Regions from separate parts of the Vibrio harveyi genome, predicted to be linked through region 4. Evidence: predicted binding sites of a transcription regulator. Region 4 holds the regulator's gene; each other region holds the start of a gene.
The links. Region 4 encodes PurR, which represses purine synthesis genes. Its sites were predicted from a motif close to TNANGNAAACGTTTNCNTNA; they were not measured.
Positions count from the first base shown of each region.

Region 1 (4,056 bases), 1.6 Mb from region 4:
AATTGTCGCGTGGTACGCATGCCATGTGCCGTAACCTAGGATTGGCATGGTGAAGAGCATACCAATACCGTACGTCGCGAAGCCGATTAAGATACCACCACAAATTATGGCTGCCCATACGATCATCGCAGGAATGTTGGATTTCACGGCGTTAAAGCTGGTGAAAACGGCAGTCATCATATCGACGCGACGTTCCATCATGAGTGGAATTGAGAAAGCTGAAATGCTAAATACCACGCAAGCCAAGACAAAACCTACTAGCGAACCAATAACTAAGAAAGGCAAGAACTCAGTCAGTGGAGCGCCTTGTACAGAAGGGTATAGAGCATGGAGCAGGGCAGCAATTCGCATCCAGAAAATCATACATACCGCGAGCATCACAGCAAATGCCCACTGAGAGCTAGAGTTGCGTCCAATGGCTTTCATTGAATGGAATAAGCTTGGTTTGTGTCCGCGTTCTCTCTCCCAACTTGCATCATATAAGCCGAGGGCTAAGAATGGCCCGATTAACATGTAAACAATCAGGCTTGGCATCACGACAAGATGCGTGCCTTGCCATTGAACCAGAAGCACGATACCAATCGCAGCTGCCATAAAGCAGATGCCGTAGAACGCGCTGATGAGCGGCATGCGGACAAAGTCATGCAGACCCAACGCGAGCCAATGGAATGGTGCCGATAAGCTAACGGTATTGCACGGAATGGTTCTGGCGTATTCATTATCTGGAACTTCCTTTCGTTTACCTTGGAAGTCAGATGGGTTCACGGTACGAGGCATAACTCCTCCTTGATTTATTCCCACGGTGGCACCTAGGCCATATAAAGATGTTTGGCTGACGTTTTTCATGACTCTATTAGCCACGTGAGCCTGCATCATAGTTCTTTACGTTATATACATCGAAAAGTGCATTTAACATTATGTTAACTATTGGCAGAGATGGGGCAATTTACAAATAATTGCTGAATTTTTGTTCAAGAGAAGACATGAGAAGGAGAAGAAGGGGCAGAAACAAAAAGCCCCCGCCAGAGGCGAGGGCTTTATCGATTCTTGCGTGGCTCGATTACTTGATGCCTGCGAAATCGCGTAAGATAGCTGCTTTATCCGTTGCTTCCCATGGGAACTCTTCGCGACCGAAGTGACCGTATGCTGCCGTCTGCTTGTAGATAGGTTGAAGCAGGTTAAGCATTTCTTGTAGACCGTATGGACGTAGGTCGAAGTGTTGACGAACCGCTTCAATAATGATTTCGTGTGATACTTTCTCAGTACCGAACGTTTCAACCATGATAGACGTTGGATCAGCAACACCGATAGCGTATGAAAGTTGGATTTCACAACGGTCAGCCATGCCAGCTGCTACGATGTTTTTCGCTACATAACGTGCTGCGTAAGCTGCGCTGCGGTCTACTTTCGATGGATCTTTACCAGAGAACGCACCACCACCGTGACGAGCTGCGCCGCCGTAAGTATCTACGATGATTTTACGACCAGTTAGACCACAGTCACCCATTGGGCCACCGATAACGAAACGACCGGTTGGGTTGATGAAGAAGTTCGTGTCTTTAGTGATCCACTCTGAAGGCAATACTGGCTTGATAATTTCTTCCATTACCGCTTCACGTAGGTCAGGTGTTGTTACTGAATCACAGTGTTGAGTTGAAAGAACAACAGCATCGATACCAACAATCTTACCTTGGTCGTATTGGAAAGTTACTTGAGATTTCGCATCTGGGCGAAGGAAATCTAGTTTACCGCTCTTACGAACTTCAGCTTGTTTTTGAACAAGGCGGTGAGAGTAAGTAATTGGAGCTGGCATTAGAATTTCAGTTTCGTTTGTAGCGTAACCAAACATGATGCCTTGGTCGCCTGCGCCTTGCTCTTTAGGGTCTGCTTTATCAACACCTTGGTTGATGTCTGGAGACTGCTTACCGATGGTGTTTAGAACCGCACACGAGTTCGCATCAAAGCCCATATCAGAGTGAACGTAACCAATTTCACGAACAGTTTCACGAGTGATTTCTTCGATATCAACCCATGCAGAAGTCGTTACTTCACCACCAACCATAACCATGCCGGTTTTAACGTAAGTCTCACAAGCAACACGTGCTTTCGGGTCTTGCTCAAGAATTGCATCAAGAACTGCGTCAGAGATTTGGTCTGCGATTTTATCTGGATGACCTTCTGATACCGACTCAGAAGTGAACAGGTGCTTAGCCATGATAGCTCCAATCTTAAGGTTTACTCATGGCTAACTAACGCAAGCTTGCCACGAAAAATACAATACAGTTTGTAGGTGTTTCTACATCTAGACGTCTATTTTAATTTCCCACAGTCGAATTACAAGCTCTTTTTCGATTTGAATTCGCCTAGCTTATTTCCCAATCGTTTGCTTTTGATGGGGTGAATTTCTAATAAATTACCTATTAAGTGCGAAAAGATTGAGTTAAAACCGCAAAAATGGTGAGTAAAACGTTTGCAGTCGGATTTTGGCTTTGAGAGAATGTTGTCCGCACTTTTTATGCCCAGTTTACTCGGTTAATGTGCCCACATTCCTTTATCAATTCGCTTAATGCACTCAGGAGCAGACATGTCTTCTCGTAACGTTCTTTCAAACAAAGAGCTCGCAAATGCAATCCGCGCTCTTAGCATGGATGGTGTTCAACAAGCTAACTCTGGCCACCCAGGCGCACCTATGGGTATGGCTGATATCGCTGAAGTTCTTTGGCGTTCTCACCTAAACCACAACCCAGCTAACCCAGAGTGGGCTGACCGCGACCGTTTCGTACTGTCTAACGGTCACGGCTCTATGCTGATTTACTCTCTACTGCACCTGAGCGGTTACGAGCTATCTATCGACGATCTTAAGAACTTCCGTCAGCTTCACTCTAAGACTCCTGGTCACCCAGAGTACGGCTACGCACCTGGTATCGAGACTACAACGGGTCCTCTAGGTCAAGGCATCACTAACGCTGTTGGTATGGCGATGGCTGAGAAAGCACTAGCGGCTCAGTTCAACAAAGAAGGCCACGACATCGTTGACCACTTCACTTACGTATTTATGGGCGATGGCTGTCTGATGGAAGGTATCTCGCACGAGGCATGTTCTCTTGCTGGTACGCTAGGTCTTGGCAAACTGATCGCATTCTGGGATGACAACGGCATCTCTATCGATGGTCACGTTGAAGGTTGGTTCTCTGACGACACGCCTAAGCGTTTTGAATCTTACGGCTGGCACGTAATCCCTGCTGTAGATGGTCATGACTCTGAAGCGATTAACGCAGCAATCATCGCTGCGAAAGCAGATCCACGCCCTACACTTATCTGTACTAAAACTATCATCGGTTTTGGTTCACCAAACAAATCTGGTTCTCACGACTGTCACGGTGCGCCACTAGGTGCTGAAGAAATCGCAGCAGCGCGTGAATTCCTAGGTTGGGAACACCCAGCATTTGAAATCCCTGCGGACGTATACGCTGAGTGGGATGCTAAAGCGGCAGGTTCTGAGAAAGAAGCGGCTTGGAACGCGAAGTTCGAAGCATATGCAGCGGCTTACCCTGCAGAAGCAGCAGAGCTTAAGCGTCGTCTAAATGGCGAACTTCCTGCGCAGTGGGAAGAGAAAGCAAATCAAATCATTGCAGACCTTCAAGCAAACCCTGCGAACATCGCATCACGCAAAGCATCTCAAAACGCACTAGAAGCGTTTGGTCAAATGCTTCCAGAATTCATGGGCGGCTCTGCTGACCTAGCGCCTTCTAACCTAACTATGTGGTCTGGTTCTAAGTCTCTAGAAGCGAACGACTTCTCTGGTAACTACATCCACTACGGTGTACGTGAATTCGGTATGACAGCGATCATGAACGGTATCGCACTACACGGCGGTTTTGTTCCTTACGGTGCAACATTCCTAATGTTTATGGAATACGCTCGTAACGCTATGCGTATGGCTGCTCTGATGAAAGTTCAGAACATCCAAGTTTACACGCACGACTCTATCGGTCTTGGTGAAGATGGTCCAACTCACCAACCAGTTGAGCAAATCGCGTCTCTACGTCTGACTCC
Region 1 covers NZ_CP125875.1:138,682-142,737, forward strand. Annotated here, with positions in the region: gene QMY49_RS00700 (DUF2189 domain-containing protein) at 1-777, opposite strand, end outside; gene metK (methionine adenosyltransferase) at 1,061-2,215, opposite strand; gene tkt (transketolase) at 2,585-4,056, shown strand, end outside.
Region 1: the regulator PurR is predicted to act here: its motif matches at 2,459-2,478, upstream of metK (methionine adenosyltransferase).

Region 2 (4,056 bases), 190 kb from region 4:
ACGGCAAATGCACTCGGTAAAGTGCCAATCAGCTCATTGAAGAGCTACTTTGGTCATACCCTAGGTGCTTGTGGTGCTATCGAGGCGTGGCTAAGCCTAGAGATGATGCACGGAGGTTGGTTTAGCCCGACCCTTAACCTAGAGAACCTAGACCCACAGTGTGGCGACCTAGATTACATCTCAGGACAAGGTCGCGAGCTCAATGTTGAATACCTAATGAGCAATAACTTTGCGTTTGGCGGTATCAACACCTCAATCATCTTTAAAAAGATCTAAACCCCTTTAAACAAAAAGCGCTAGCTTCTTCTTATTAGCTAGCGCTTTTTTGTTCTATTCGTAAGCTACAGAGCGGTGCTTACAGCGATAAACATCTGCTGAAACTGACGTTGGATTTTGTCCATCAGTTTCTATCACCTTCACCACGTGATATCGGTTACCACCCGCCATATAAACTTGGTTTGCAAGTTCCTCAAATAAGGAACCTTTTTGTTGCTCAGACACAACTTGGTTACCGATGACTTTACACTCATTGTTTTCCACCTCTGCAAATGAGATTGGCTGCACCTCATTGGCACCAGGCAATAGCATGGTCTTGGTTGCTTTAGCCACACTTACGCTCGGTGCCGATGGACAATGATACAACTCAGCAACCACACTGGAAGGACGACCACGACTGGTATCGAGCACGGTAGCAATGTGATAACGGTTACCTCCCGATGCGTATGTTTGATTCTTCAACATACGGTCAACGTTGTTAGGATGGATATCTTCAATCGTGTAAGAGTCCACCATCTGACAATTAAGATTTTTAATTGCTACGTCAGTAATCGGAGAAATATTGACGGCTTGTGGAAGCACACGAACTTTACGCGTGACACATCCACTTAAAATAGAAAGCACAACTGCGGTTAGAATTATTTTTTTCATGATTTACTAAATGGAATAGAAGAGAACCAAATTCTATGAAATGAGTCATTTTGGACAATCCAAAACGACAAAACCCCGACAACTCAGAGAGTTATCGGGGCTTTTGAATAAATGGCACGCCCTATAGGATTCGAACCTATGACCACATCCTTAGAAGGGACGTGCTCTATCCAGCTGAGCTAAGGGCGCGCTACAGGGACAGGATTATACGAGTTCAAGCGCTTAAATCAACGAGTTTTCATAACATTCTGATCTGAATGCCTAAAAAAAGGGCACCAAAAGGCTAAATGTTCAAAAACACCACAAAGCAAACGTTTGCGTATGGATGTTAAATAGATTTTCTGCGACAATGCGCCGCAAATAATTTGCCTTCTCAATTTAAAAGGAAAGTCATGACTGCTCAAAATATAGATGGAACTCTTATTTCCCAAACTGTTCGATCCGAAGTTGCAGCACGTGTGAAAGCTCGTATTGAAGCTGGTCTTCGCGCTCCTGGTCTTGCAGTTGTTCTAGTTGGTGAAGATCCAGCTTCTCAAGTATACGTTGGCAGTAAGCGCCGTGCGTGTGAGGAAGTTGGCTTTGTCTCTAAGTCTTTTGACCTTCCTGCGACAACGTCGGAAGAAGAATTGCTGGCTCTAATTGATGAGTTGAACAACGACGCAGAAATCGACGGTATTCTTGTGCAGTTGCCTCTTCCTGCTGGCATCGATGCAACGCACGTTCTTGAGCGCATTCACCCAGAGAAAGACGTGGATGGCTTCCACCCTTACAACGTGGGTCGTCTAGCGCAGCGCATTCCTAAGCTTCGTTCTTGTACACCAAAAGGCATTATTACGCTTCTTGACCGTTACAACATAGAACTACGTGGCAAACACGCAGTTGTGGTTGGTGCATCAAACATTGTTGGTCGCCCAATGACTCTTGAGCTGCTTCTTGCTGGCTGCACAACAACGACTTGTCACCGCTTTACCAAAGACCTAGAAGGTCACGTTCGCCAAGCAGACCTTGTTGTAGTTGCGGTTGGTAAGCCGAACTTCATTCCTGGAGAGTGGATTAAGAAAGGCGCGGTTGTGGTTGATGTGGGTATCAACCGTCTTGAGTCAGGCAAACTAGTGGGTGACGTGGAATACGATAAAGCGCGTGAAAACGCGAGCTTCATTACCCCTGTACCAGGTGGTGTTGGTCCGATGACAGTGGCAAGCCTAATTGAGAACACAATGCTGGCATGCGAACAGTTCCACACCAAAAAGTAAGTGCGCCCCCCGATGAAAAAAGGCTCCAGCGGAGCCTTTTTTATTGGCTGTAACTCTAACCCCAGCCGTTAATAACAATATGACTCAATAGAGAGTGAGTATTTTTTGAACCACTTCTAAGTTCATTCAAACACAGCCAATACACAATTTAGTCGCGGTATAGTGGCTTTCATTTGTTTCTGTACAGCTAAATACCATGCGAGAAAGAATACTGTTTGATGGTCCATCACCAAAACAAAACCTACCGGATTATGAGTTTTACGCGGAAGGTGGAAGCCCCAAATTTACTGATTTCATTTGCGATTTTATCGACCAACAGAAAGAGCAGATCGAAGAGATCAATCTCGCGTTGTATTTATGCAATAACAAATTGATGCTGGAAAGTATGATTGGATCAGCGTTGAAGGCTGGAATTACATTGAATATCTTCTCTATTCCTTTAGAGGGCTACGATAAAACTCCGGCGCAATCTCCCACTTTCGCACCCAAGCTAAGCAAAAACAAAGCACTACAAAGTAAACAGGAAAAACCGTTCTCCAAAAAGGACATCGCCCAATATTTATATGGCAGATTTGCCAAGTCTGAGAATCCAAAAATCAACTTGTACATCTGTGATCATATGTATGTCCGATCGAAGTATGTTAAGCCCTTCTCTCGAGGAAGAATGCCCTACTCTCTCCATATCAAACACCTATTTATTAAGTTCAAATCGGGGTCTAGTCACTCCATGGTCACGTCTTCAAATATGGCTGTCAGGGACTTAATTAAGCATGAGTTATTGGTTCATACGGAAAATTCAGAACACGATCATCAAAGGTGTCAGGTGTTTTTTGACCACTTAAAAATCAATAGCGCAAATATCAAACATTACGAGGAAAAACGAGGGTATAGCTATCAAGAGAAGACACAAGAGAGATTGTCTTCCCCCTCATGGGATCAAGGCATCTACTTTACCGCTCACTTTTTAAATGAATCCAATACCATTGTGCAGGATAAAATTTATACCCTGATTCGCAATGCGAGAAAAAGGGTCATTCTGTGTGCACAGCACATTAATGATCAGAACTTAATACCTAACCATCCCGATGTCGAATTGCGCGTCATTTCCCAAACCTATACGGATGAACACAAAATTAAAAAATCAGGTAAACACTACGTTTGCATCAACCAGCAGTTAGTGGAAACGCGGATGCCTTCTAATACCACGAACTTTCTCCAGATGGTCAACTTCCTCAAACAAAGACCAAACACGGCGTATTACTTCAATACCTCTTTGCACGCTAAATTTATCGTCGTCGATGACACAATCATTATCTCCACGGGTAACCTGACAGAGACTCAATTTATTTACCGTTATGTTGCATCAATGAATCTCGTCAACATGCCTGATACAACCTACGAAGGGACACATTCCGAGGTGAATGCCTACTATTTGAGTCGCAACAATCCAAAACTTGCCGATGAGCTTGTCACTTATTTTGAAGTATTAACTCAATGCCCTCTCACCCATCGCGCTTTCTGAGTCTAGCTTCTACTATACCCAAGTGACTTCAAGATGCAGGATTCAGAGCGTTGTCATTGATTCGAGAGTAAGGAAAACAACGCAGTGTAATAGCCAGCTCTTTCCAAGTTGTTTGACGCAGCAATCGGGTCAATGACACGCTCCCAAAGGGCGAGCTGCCTTGGCTTGTATACTTTGTTGCCGATTCTTGATTTAGAATGACTAGATCTTTAAATCGCCGCCGCGTCTACAAACCAAGTCATTCTCGCTGAACCTAGCATCTCGAGGTTACTTGGGTATAAGTGCAGCCATACATTCAACTTATTGAAATAACGTGAGAAAAAATCACTGGCCTTATGTACAGTAAGTTGGTAC
Region 2 covers NZ_CP125875.1:2,179,684-2,183,739, forward strand. Annotated here, with positions in the region: gene QMY49_RS10340 (beta-ketoacyl-ACP synthase) at 1-276, shown strand, start outside; gene QMY49_RS10345 (hypothetical protein) at 331-927, opposite strand; tRNA gene QMY49_RS10350 (tRNA-Arg) at 1,040-1,116, opposite strand; gene folD (bifunctional methylenetetrahydrofolate dehydrogenase/methenyltetrahydrofolate cyclohydrolase FolD) at 1,320-2,180, shown strand; gene QMY49_RS10360 (phospholipase D-like domain-containing protein) at 2,377-3,702, shown strand.
Region 2: the regulator PurR is predicted to act here: its motif matches at 1,231-1,250, upstream of folD (bifunctional methylenetetrahydrofolate dehydrogenase/methenyltetrahydrofolate cyclohydrolase FolD).

Region 3 (4,056 bases), on a different replicon from region 4:
CCTGGACAGCGTAAATCTAAACACTACTTCCCAACTCACGCTCGAGATCCATTAGTCAACCAAATTCGACAGGCGCCTAAGCTGTACCGCCCTACGATTGTCGGCGTTGGTCAAACCATCGTAGATATCGAAGCGCGCGTAGACGATGCGTTTTTAGAAAAATACAACCTTAGCAAAGGTCATTCTCTCGTTCTTGAAGAGAGCAAAGCAGACGCACTATATGAAGAGTTAGTAGAGCAAGGTCTGATTACTCATCAATACCCAGGCGACACTATCGGTAACACTCTGCACAACTACTCTGTATTGGCAGACAGCAAATCTGTACTACTTGGTGTTATGTCTAAGAACATTCAAGTCGGTTCTTTCGCATACCGTTACCTGTGCCGCACCTCTTCACGCATGAACCTTAACCACCTGCAAACTGTAGATGGTCCTATTGGTCGCTGCTACACCCTAATTTCTCAAGATGGTGAACGTACTTTCGCAATTAACGAAGGTCACATGAACCAACTAGCTCCTGACAGCATTCCTGAAGAGGTGTTTGAAAAAGCCTCTGCTCTTGTCGTTTCATCTTACCTAATGCGTGGTAAAGAAGATGACCCAATGCCAAAAGCCGTTCAAAAAGCGATCGACTTTGCTAAGAAGCACGACGTCCCTGTTGTACTAACGCTGGGTACAAAATACGTGATCGAAGGCAACGCTGAGTGGTGGCAAGAGTACATTCGAGACAACGTATCTGTTGTTGCAATGAACGAGGAAGAAGGCGCTGCGCTTACTGGAGAAACTGATCCACTTGCTGCCGCAGACAAAGCACTCGAGTGGGTAGACCTTGTTTTGTGTACTGCTGGTCCTGATGGTCTATACATGGCAGGTTACACCGAAGAACAAGTGAAACGCGAAACAACGCACGATATCCTTGAAGGCTCAATTGATGAGTTCAACAAGTTCGAATTTAGCCGTGCTATGCGCAAAGAAGACTGTAAACAGCCGATGAAAGTGTACTCTCATATCGGTCCTTACCTAGGTGGACCACTTGAGATTAAGAATACCAACGGTGCTGGTGATGCCGCGCTATCTGCTCTTCTGCACGACATGGCTGCCAACTCTTTCCACCAGAAAGAAGTTCCTAACTCAGAAAAACACGAAGTACGTTGTCTGACTTACTCTTCGCTATCTCAAATTTGTAAGTATGCTAACCGCGTAAGTTACGAAGTGCTAACCCAACACTCTCCTCGCCTATCCCGTGCTCTACCAGAGCGTGAAGATAGCCTAGAAGAAACCTACTGGGATCGCTAAGAACCAAGCACTTAGAGCAAAAAATATGCGAAGGTCACCGTTTGGTGACCTTTTTGTTTTGATCTAGCGCAGTATTTAGTGTTTTTTGTTATTATGTAGCACGCTAAGGCGCACGAACTGCTTTACACCTCTTATTTTACCAGTATTATTCTCGCGCAAACGTTTGCGCAACAGCAATACAGTCTTTCGATTGCTTGATGTTGAACGCCACGTGTTAGCCATTTTTTTGGAGTATCCATGCAGTCTGATATTGAAATTTGCCGAAACACACCGTTGTCTTCTATCGCTACTGTCGCAGCAAATGCAGGTCTTTTGCCGCACGAATTTGATACACACGGAAAACACAAAGCTAAAGTTCATCCCCAATGTCTTGAGCGCCTCAATACAAATCAAGACGGAAAGTTAGTGTTGGTCACTGCGATTACCCCTACTCCTTTGGGTGAAGGTAAGACCGTTACAACAATCGGCTTATCTCAGGGGCTATCTAAAATCAATCAATCGGTCATGGCATGTATTCGTCAACCGTCAATGGGTCCAGTATTTGGCGTTAAAGGTGGGGCTGCTGGCGGCGGTTACTCTCAAGTTGCACCAATGGAGGAATTGAACCTGCACCTCACTGGTGATATCCACGCGGTTACCGCAGCGCATAACCTTGCGTCCGCCGCGCTTGACGCTCGTCTCTATCACGAGCAACGAGAAGGCTACGCGGCGTTCGAGACACGAACTGGACTAAAAGCACTTAAAATCGATGTTGACCGAATCACGTGGAAACGTGTAATGGACCACAACGACCGTGCACTACGCATGGTGAAGATTGGTCTGAATGAAGAAGGCAAGACCATTAACGGTTTTGAACGTAGTGAAGGTTTTGATATCTCCGCAGCCTCTGAGCTTATGGCTATCCTTGCCCTAGCAAAAGATCTTAAAGACTTACGTCAGCGTATTGGGCGTATTGTCGTGGCATACGATATCGAGGGACAACCGATTACCACAGAAGACTTGCAAGTCGCAGGTGCAATGGCTGTCACACTCAAAGAGACAATAGCTCCAACATTAATGCAGACTCTAGAAGGTGTGCCAACCCTTATTCATGCAGGTCCATTTGCTAATATCGCTCACGGTAATTCCTCTATCATTGCAGACGAAATTGCTCTTAAACTATCTAGTTACGTTGTCACTGAGGCAGGTTTTGGTTCAGACATGGGGTTCGAAAAAGCTTGTAATATAAAAGCGGCGGCGGCTGGTCGAGCTCCTGATTGTGTTGTGATTGTTGCGACATTACGCGGCCTAAAAGCAAACTCCGGTCACTACGATTTGCGTCCGGGCATGGCTATTCCGGATTCGATTTTCAACCCCGATCAAGCGGCATTAGAAGCAGGGTTTGAAAACCTGAAATGGCACATCAATAATGTTCATAAATACGGTATTCCTGCTGTCGTTGCGATCAACCAATTTCCGCAAGATTCTGTAGAAGAGCTGTCTGAATTAGAGTCTTTAATAGAACGCTTTAATCCTGAAGTAAAAGTTGCCATCAGCACCGCATTTGCAAAAGGCGGTGACGGTGCCGTTGAGCTTGCTAAGCATGTTGTTGAAGCATGCGAGAATCCATCGGAGTTCACCCCTCTTTACACGAAAGAGCAATCATTGAAAGAAAAGCTGATGGCGGTCTGTGAAGCTGGTTATGGTGCATCAAATATCGAGATGAGCGATCTAGCAAAACAGCAGCTCAAGCACTTTGAAACGCTTGGCTTTGACGGTTTAGCTGTGTGCATTGCTAAAACGCCGTTGTCGCTCAGTACAGATTCAGCAATTAAAGGTGCACCTAGTGGCTTTAACGTTCCGATTCGCGAACTTCGCTTGTGTGCCGGAGCAGGCTTTGTATACGCACTTTCAGGAAACGTCATGACCATGCCAGGGCTACCAGACAAACCTGCATTTATGAACTTAGACCTTGATGATCAAGGTAATATCATCGGTCTGTCATAACCTCACTGCTGTTTTCTACAATGGACAGGAGCCTTTGAGCTCCTGTTTTAATTTCTGCTCGTCCCACATTACCTCATTGTTTTAACGCCGCTTTACATTGTAAATCGGGTTATAGACAACCTTTGGCCACTCCGACCTCACCAATTTAGTGCACGACATATTTCCTCACTCCCTAATGTAGTGCAAAGTTAACGCTTCATTTATCAAAATATATTGATTTCATTGATAAAATTCTATGGCTCGAATCTTGTACTAGGGTATATAACAAAACGATTTCTAAAAAAACAAAGGACACTCACTGTGCACATCGAATAGCAATCAGCAGTTGGCTAACTCCTCAGGCTTTAGAGCGCTTTCGAGGCACGTAAGATAAGGGAAAGGGAAGATTATGCAAGATGCACTCGCGGTAATTTTAGCCGGTGGTATGGGGTCAAGGTTAAGCCCTCTCACCGATGATAGAGCCAAGCCAGCGGTTCCTTTTGGCGGTAAGTATCGTATCATTGATTTCACGCTAACTAACTGTCTTCATTCTGGTTTACGCAAGATATTGGTTCTCACTCAATACAAATCACATTCACTACAGAAACACTTGCGAGATGGTTGGTCCATCTTTAATCCCGAACTTGGTGAGTACATAACGGCAGTTCCACCTCAAATGCGCAAAGGTGGTGCATGGTACGAAGGTACAGCCGATGCGATCTACCACAATATGTGGCTACTTTCGCGAAACGATGCAAAGTACGTCGTCGTTCTTTCTGGTGACCATATCTACCG
Region 3 covers NZ_CP125876.1:1,796,011-1,800,066, forward strand. Annotated here, with positions in the region: gene QMY49_RS24595 (inosine/guanosine kinase) at 1-1,296, shown strand, start outside; gene QMY49_RS24600 (formate--tetrahydrofolate ligase) at 1,534-3,282, shown strand; gene glgC (glucose-1-phosphate adenylyltransferase) at 3,671-4,056, shown strand, end outside.
Region 3: the regulator PurR is predicted to act here: its motif matches at 1,448-1,467, upstream of QMY49_RS24600 (formate--tetrahydrofolate ligase).

Region 4 (4,056 bases):
TGATAACGTAGGTCAAACACCAATGGTTGAAGTAGAACAACCATAAAACACTTAAAAACGATTCAGTGGTCAAATTGCGGAAACAAAAAAGGAGAGCCAATGCTCTCCTTTTTTCTTTAGGTATGATTTAATCACCAGCAAACATGTAGCCTTCACCGTGAACCGTCACAAAGATTTGTGGGTTCTTAGGATCAAACTCCATCTTAGCGCGCATGCGGCGAATCAGTACGTCAATCGTACGATCATTTGGCGCATCCACTCGGTGGCTGATCATATTCAAAATACGCTCGCGGCTTAGTACCTGATTTGGGTACGAGGACAGTGCAACCAATAACTCGTATTCAGCTTTGGTTAGTTTCACTGGCTCACCATTACGGCTTAGAGCTCGACGCTGAATATCAAACGTCCACTCACCGAAGCGCACAATGTGTTCTTCATTAGTGTCGTTCGCTGCTTTTTGAGAACCGCTGCGTGCCGCAGAGATGCGCCATAGCAAGTTCTTCACGCGAACCAATAATTCCCTTAGTTCAAAAGGCTTTGTCACATAATCGTCTGCGCCCATTTCTAGACCAACGATTTTGTCAATGCTATCCGTGCGTCCTGTCACTAATATGATGCCGATATCTGATTGGCTGCGTAATTCACGCGTAAGCATAAGGCCGTCTTCGCCAGGCAGGTTAATATCCAGCATGATTAGGTCAACATCACCGCCTTGAAGCACTTCGCGCATCTCTGCGCCGCTTTCTGCTTCACTGACTTTGTAACCTTCATTTTGGAAATAGCCCGCGAGCTTACTGCGAGTTACAACATCATCTTCTACGACTAATACGTGATAGCTCATTTACACCACTTTCTGTCTTTTTTATTTTCCAAGACGTATTCTATTCATAACTAGTAACATTTCTAGTCATAGATACATTAAAAAGCAAGATTTTGCGATTTTATTGATTCAAAGCAAGCTTATTTACAGCCATTCACAAATACGCATATTTTCCAATAATGCATAACAATTATAGTTACTGCTATTCATCTTAATTGTTTACACTTAAGGGATAACCATTCAGGAGCAAAAAAATGCAAGAAGTGAAAGCTTTTAACGAGAAACGCGCAGAAATCTATTGGTGGTTTTCTAGCCTGTTCGCAAAAGAACTGACAGAGAAAGAACTAGAAACCTACCACAGTGTTGAAATTCGAAGCTTTTTAGCGGGTCTTGGTGAAAACGAATCACTAAAACCAGCTGTTGATACCCTTGTTGATGCACTCAACCGTTTACAAGACCGTGAAGACGCTCAGTTAGAATTAGCAGCGGACTTCTGTGAACTCTTTCTAAAAACAGAAAAGCACGGCGCACTGCCTTATGCTTCAATGTACATCGGCGAATCTGGTTTATTAAATGATAAGCCAGCAGAAGAGATGGAAAAACTGATGGCAGACTTTGGCGTGCAAGTGGACGAAAATCTGAAAGAACCAGCGGACCACTTAGCGGTCGAGCTAGATTTTCTAGGCAACATGATTATCCGCTCGAACGAACTAGAGCAAGATAAACATATGGAAGAAGCGTTCGGAAAACAGAACGAGTTCATCCAACAACACCTTATGACTTGGCTGCCACAGTTTGCTGCTAAATGTAAGCAATTCGACGAATTTGGCTTCTACATTAGCGTTACGCAACTATTAATTGCATTTTGTAAACTGGACAGCACCTACCTTCTTGGTGAATAATTGCCACCTATTTTGGGGAGTCTGTCATTCAGACTCCCTATTTTATTCGTTTGTTTTTAATCTGGCACAGAGAAATACAATCAATTTAGCCGTTAAAATGTGACCTCAGGGGCACAAAACAACTGCCTAGAATATTGCCAGCTTGCTCGCATCAGTCTAAAATGTGAGCGCAAACGATTAAATATGATTTATATGTAAACCGCTGAAATAAAGCGGTTTTTGTGTTTTCTTAACAGGATTGCTGACCAATTCCTCACTTATATAAGAAAGGAATATGAGACTCAGCGATAAATGTTGCTACAAACCTTTTTATACCGATTTCGGAACAACCGCTGCCAAATATCTCAGCAATGCCCCTATTCGCAGTTGCTCGGTTTGCGCAAGACCCTAAGCGTATGGTTGTCTTCACTACGGTATTTACAGTAGCTCGATACAGGACATCATTTATGGCCACTATTAAAGACGTTGCTCGCTTAGCCGGCGTTTCTACCACTACGGTTTCGCACGTAATTAATAAAACTCGCTTTGTTGCTGAAGCAACTCAAGAAAAAGTAATGAAAGCGGTGGATGAACTTAATTACGCACCAAGTGCCGTTGCGCGCAGTTTAAAATGCAACTCAACTCGTACCATCGGTATGTTAGTTACTCAATCTACCAACCTATTCTTCTCTGAAGTAATCGACGGCGTTGAGAGCTACTGTTACCGTCAAGGTTACACTCTGATCCTATGTAACACGGGCGGTATTTACGAGAAGCAACGTGACTACATCCGCATGCTAGCTGAGAAACGTGTAGATGGCATTCTAGTAATGTGTTCTGACCTTACGGAAGAGCTAAAAGAGATGCTTGACCGTCATTCAGATATTCCTAAAGTTGTCATGGATTGGGGTCCTGAAAGCTCACAAGCAGACAAGATCATCGATAACTCAGAAGAAGGCGGTTACATCGCAACAAAATACCTGATCGACAATGGTCATACTGATATTGCTTGTCTGAGCGGTCACTTCGAAAAAGCAGCTTGCCAAGAACGTATTGCGGGTTACCGTCGTGCGATGGCTGAAGCAAATCTAGCCGTTAACGAAGATTGGATTCTTGAAGGCAACTTTGAGTGTGACACGGCTGTCTTAGCTGCAGATAACATCAGTGCTATGGACAAACGTCCAACCGCTGTTTTCTGTTTCAATGACACTATGGCTCTTGGCTTGATGAGCCGCCTACAACAAAACGGTATCAAAGTACCAGACGATATTTCTGTTATCGGTTACGACAATATCGAACTTGCTGAGTACTTCTCTCCACCGCTAACGACGATTCACCAACCAAAACGTCGTGTGGGTAAAAATGCATTTGAGATCCTACTTGAGCGCATCAAAGATAAAGAGCATGAGAAGCGTGTTTTCGAAATGCAACCAGAGATCGTTGTGCGTAATACAGTTAAGAAATTGAACTGATCTCTCACTTGATTTTATAAAGCGCTCCTAGGGGCGCTTTTTTATTGCCTAAAAATAACTTTTTTGGACATTTCATCAGAAAAATAATTTAAAGAACGAAGATAAGTTGCTGTTTTAACTCAAGGTAGCACATATCCTTGATAGACCTTTTGTATTACAATTATACATTCCAGCATATGAAACTTTACACATCAAATTACCACTATTAACTGAACCAAGATCACACTTCAACGTTTGAAACGTGATGTTAATTCAATATACGAAGTATCCTCAAAGAGTCACGCACAGGGCAAACCATCCGAAAGGGTGGGACGCAAAGCCTCCGGCCTGAACCATCTTATTAGATGGAAGGTAGCGGGGTTACCGATGGCAAATATGCATTAAGTGAGTTTACCCTTTAATGACATTGTGTCTGCATGCATTTGCTAATCTCTCGGACCTGATTTTTGGTGGCGTAATATTAATTACACCGAGATAACACACCATGGATAAACCGATACTCAAAGACTCAATGAAGCTGTTTGAGGCACTTGGTAATATCAAGTCGCGCTCAATGTTTGGTGGTTTTGGGCTCTTCGCCGATGAAACGATGTTTGCGCTTGTCGTAAACAATCAACTTCATATTCGAGCTGACCAACAAACTTCATCTGACTTCGAGACTCAAGGACTAAAACCGTACGTCTACAAGAAACGTGGTTTCCCAGTCGTTACGAAATACTATGCAATTTCTGATGATCTTTGGGACACAACCGACCGCTTGATTGAAGTTGCCAAGCAATCCCTCGAGACTGCTAAGCAAGAGAAAAAACAACAAGCAAGCACCAAGCCTAATCGATTGAAAGATCTACCTAACCTGCGTCTAGCAACTGAGCGTATGCTCAAG
Region 4 covers NZ_CP125875.1:1,992,086-1,996,141, forward strand. Annotated here, with positions in the region: gene elyC (envelope biogenesis factor ElyC) at 1-46, shown strand, start outside; gene torR (two-component system response regulator TorR) at 128-841, opposite strand; gene torD (molecular chaperone TorD) at 1,075-1,722, shown strand; gene purR (HTH-type transcriptional repressor PurR) at 2,169-3,173, shown strand; cyclic di-GMP riboswitch class I at 3,452-3,541, shown strand; gene QMY49_RS09555 (TfoX/Sxy family DNA transformation protein) at 3,658-4,056, shown strand, end outside.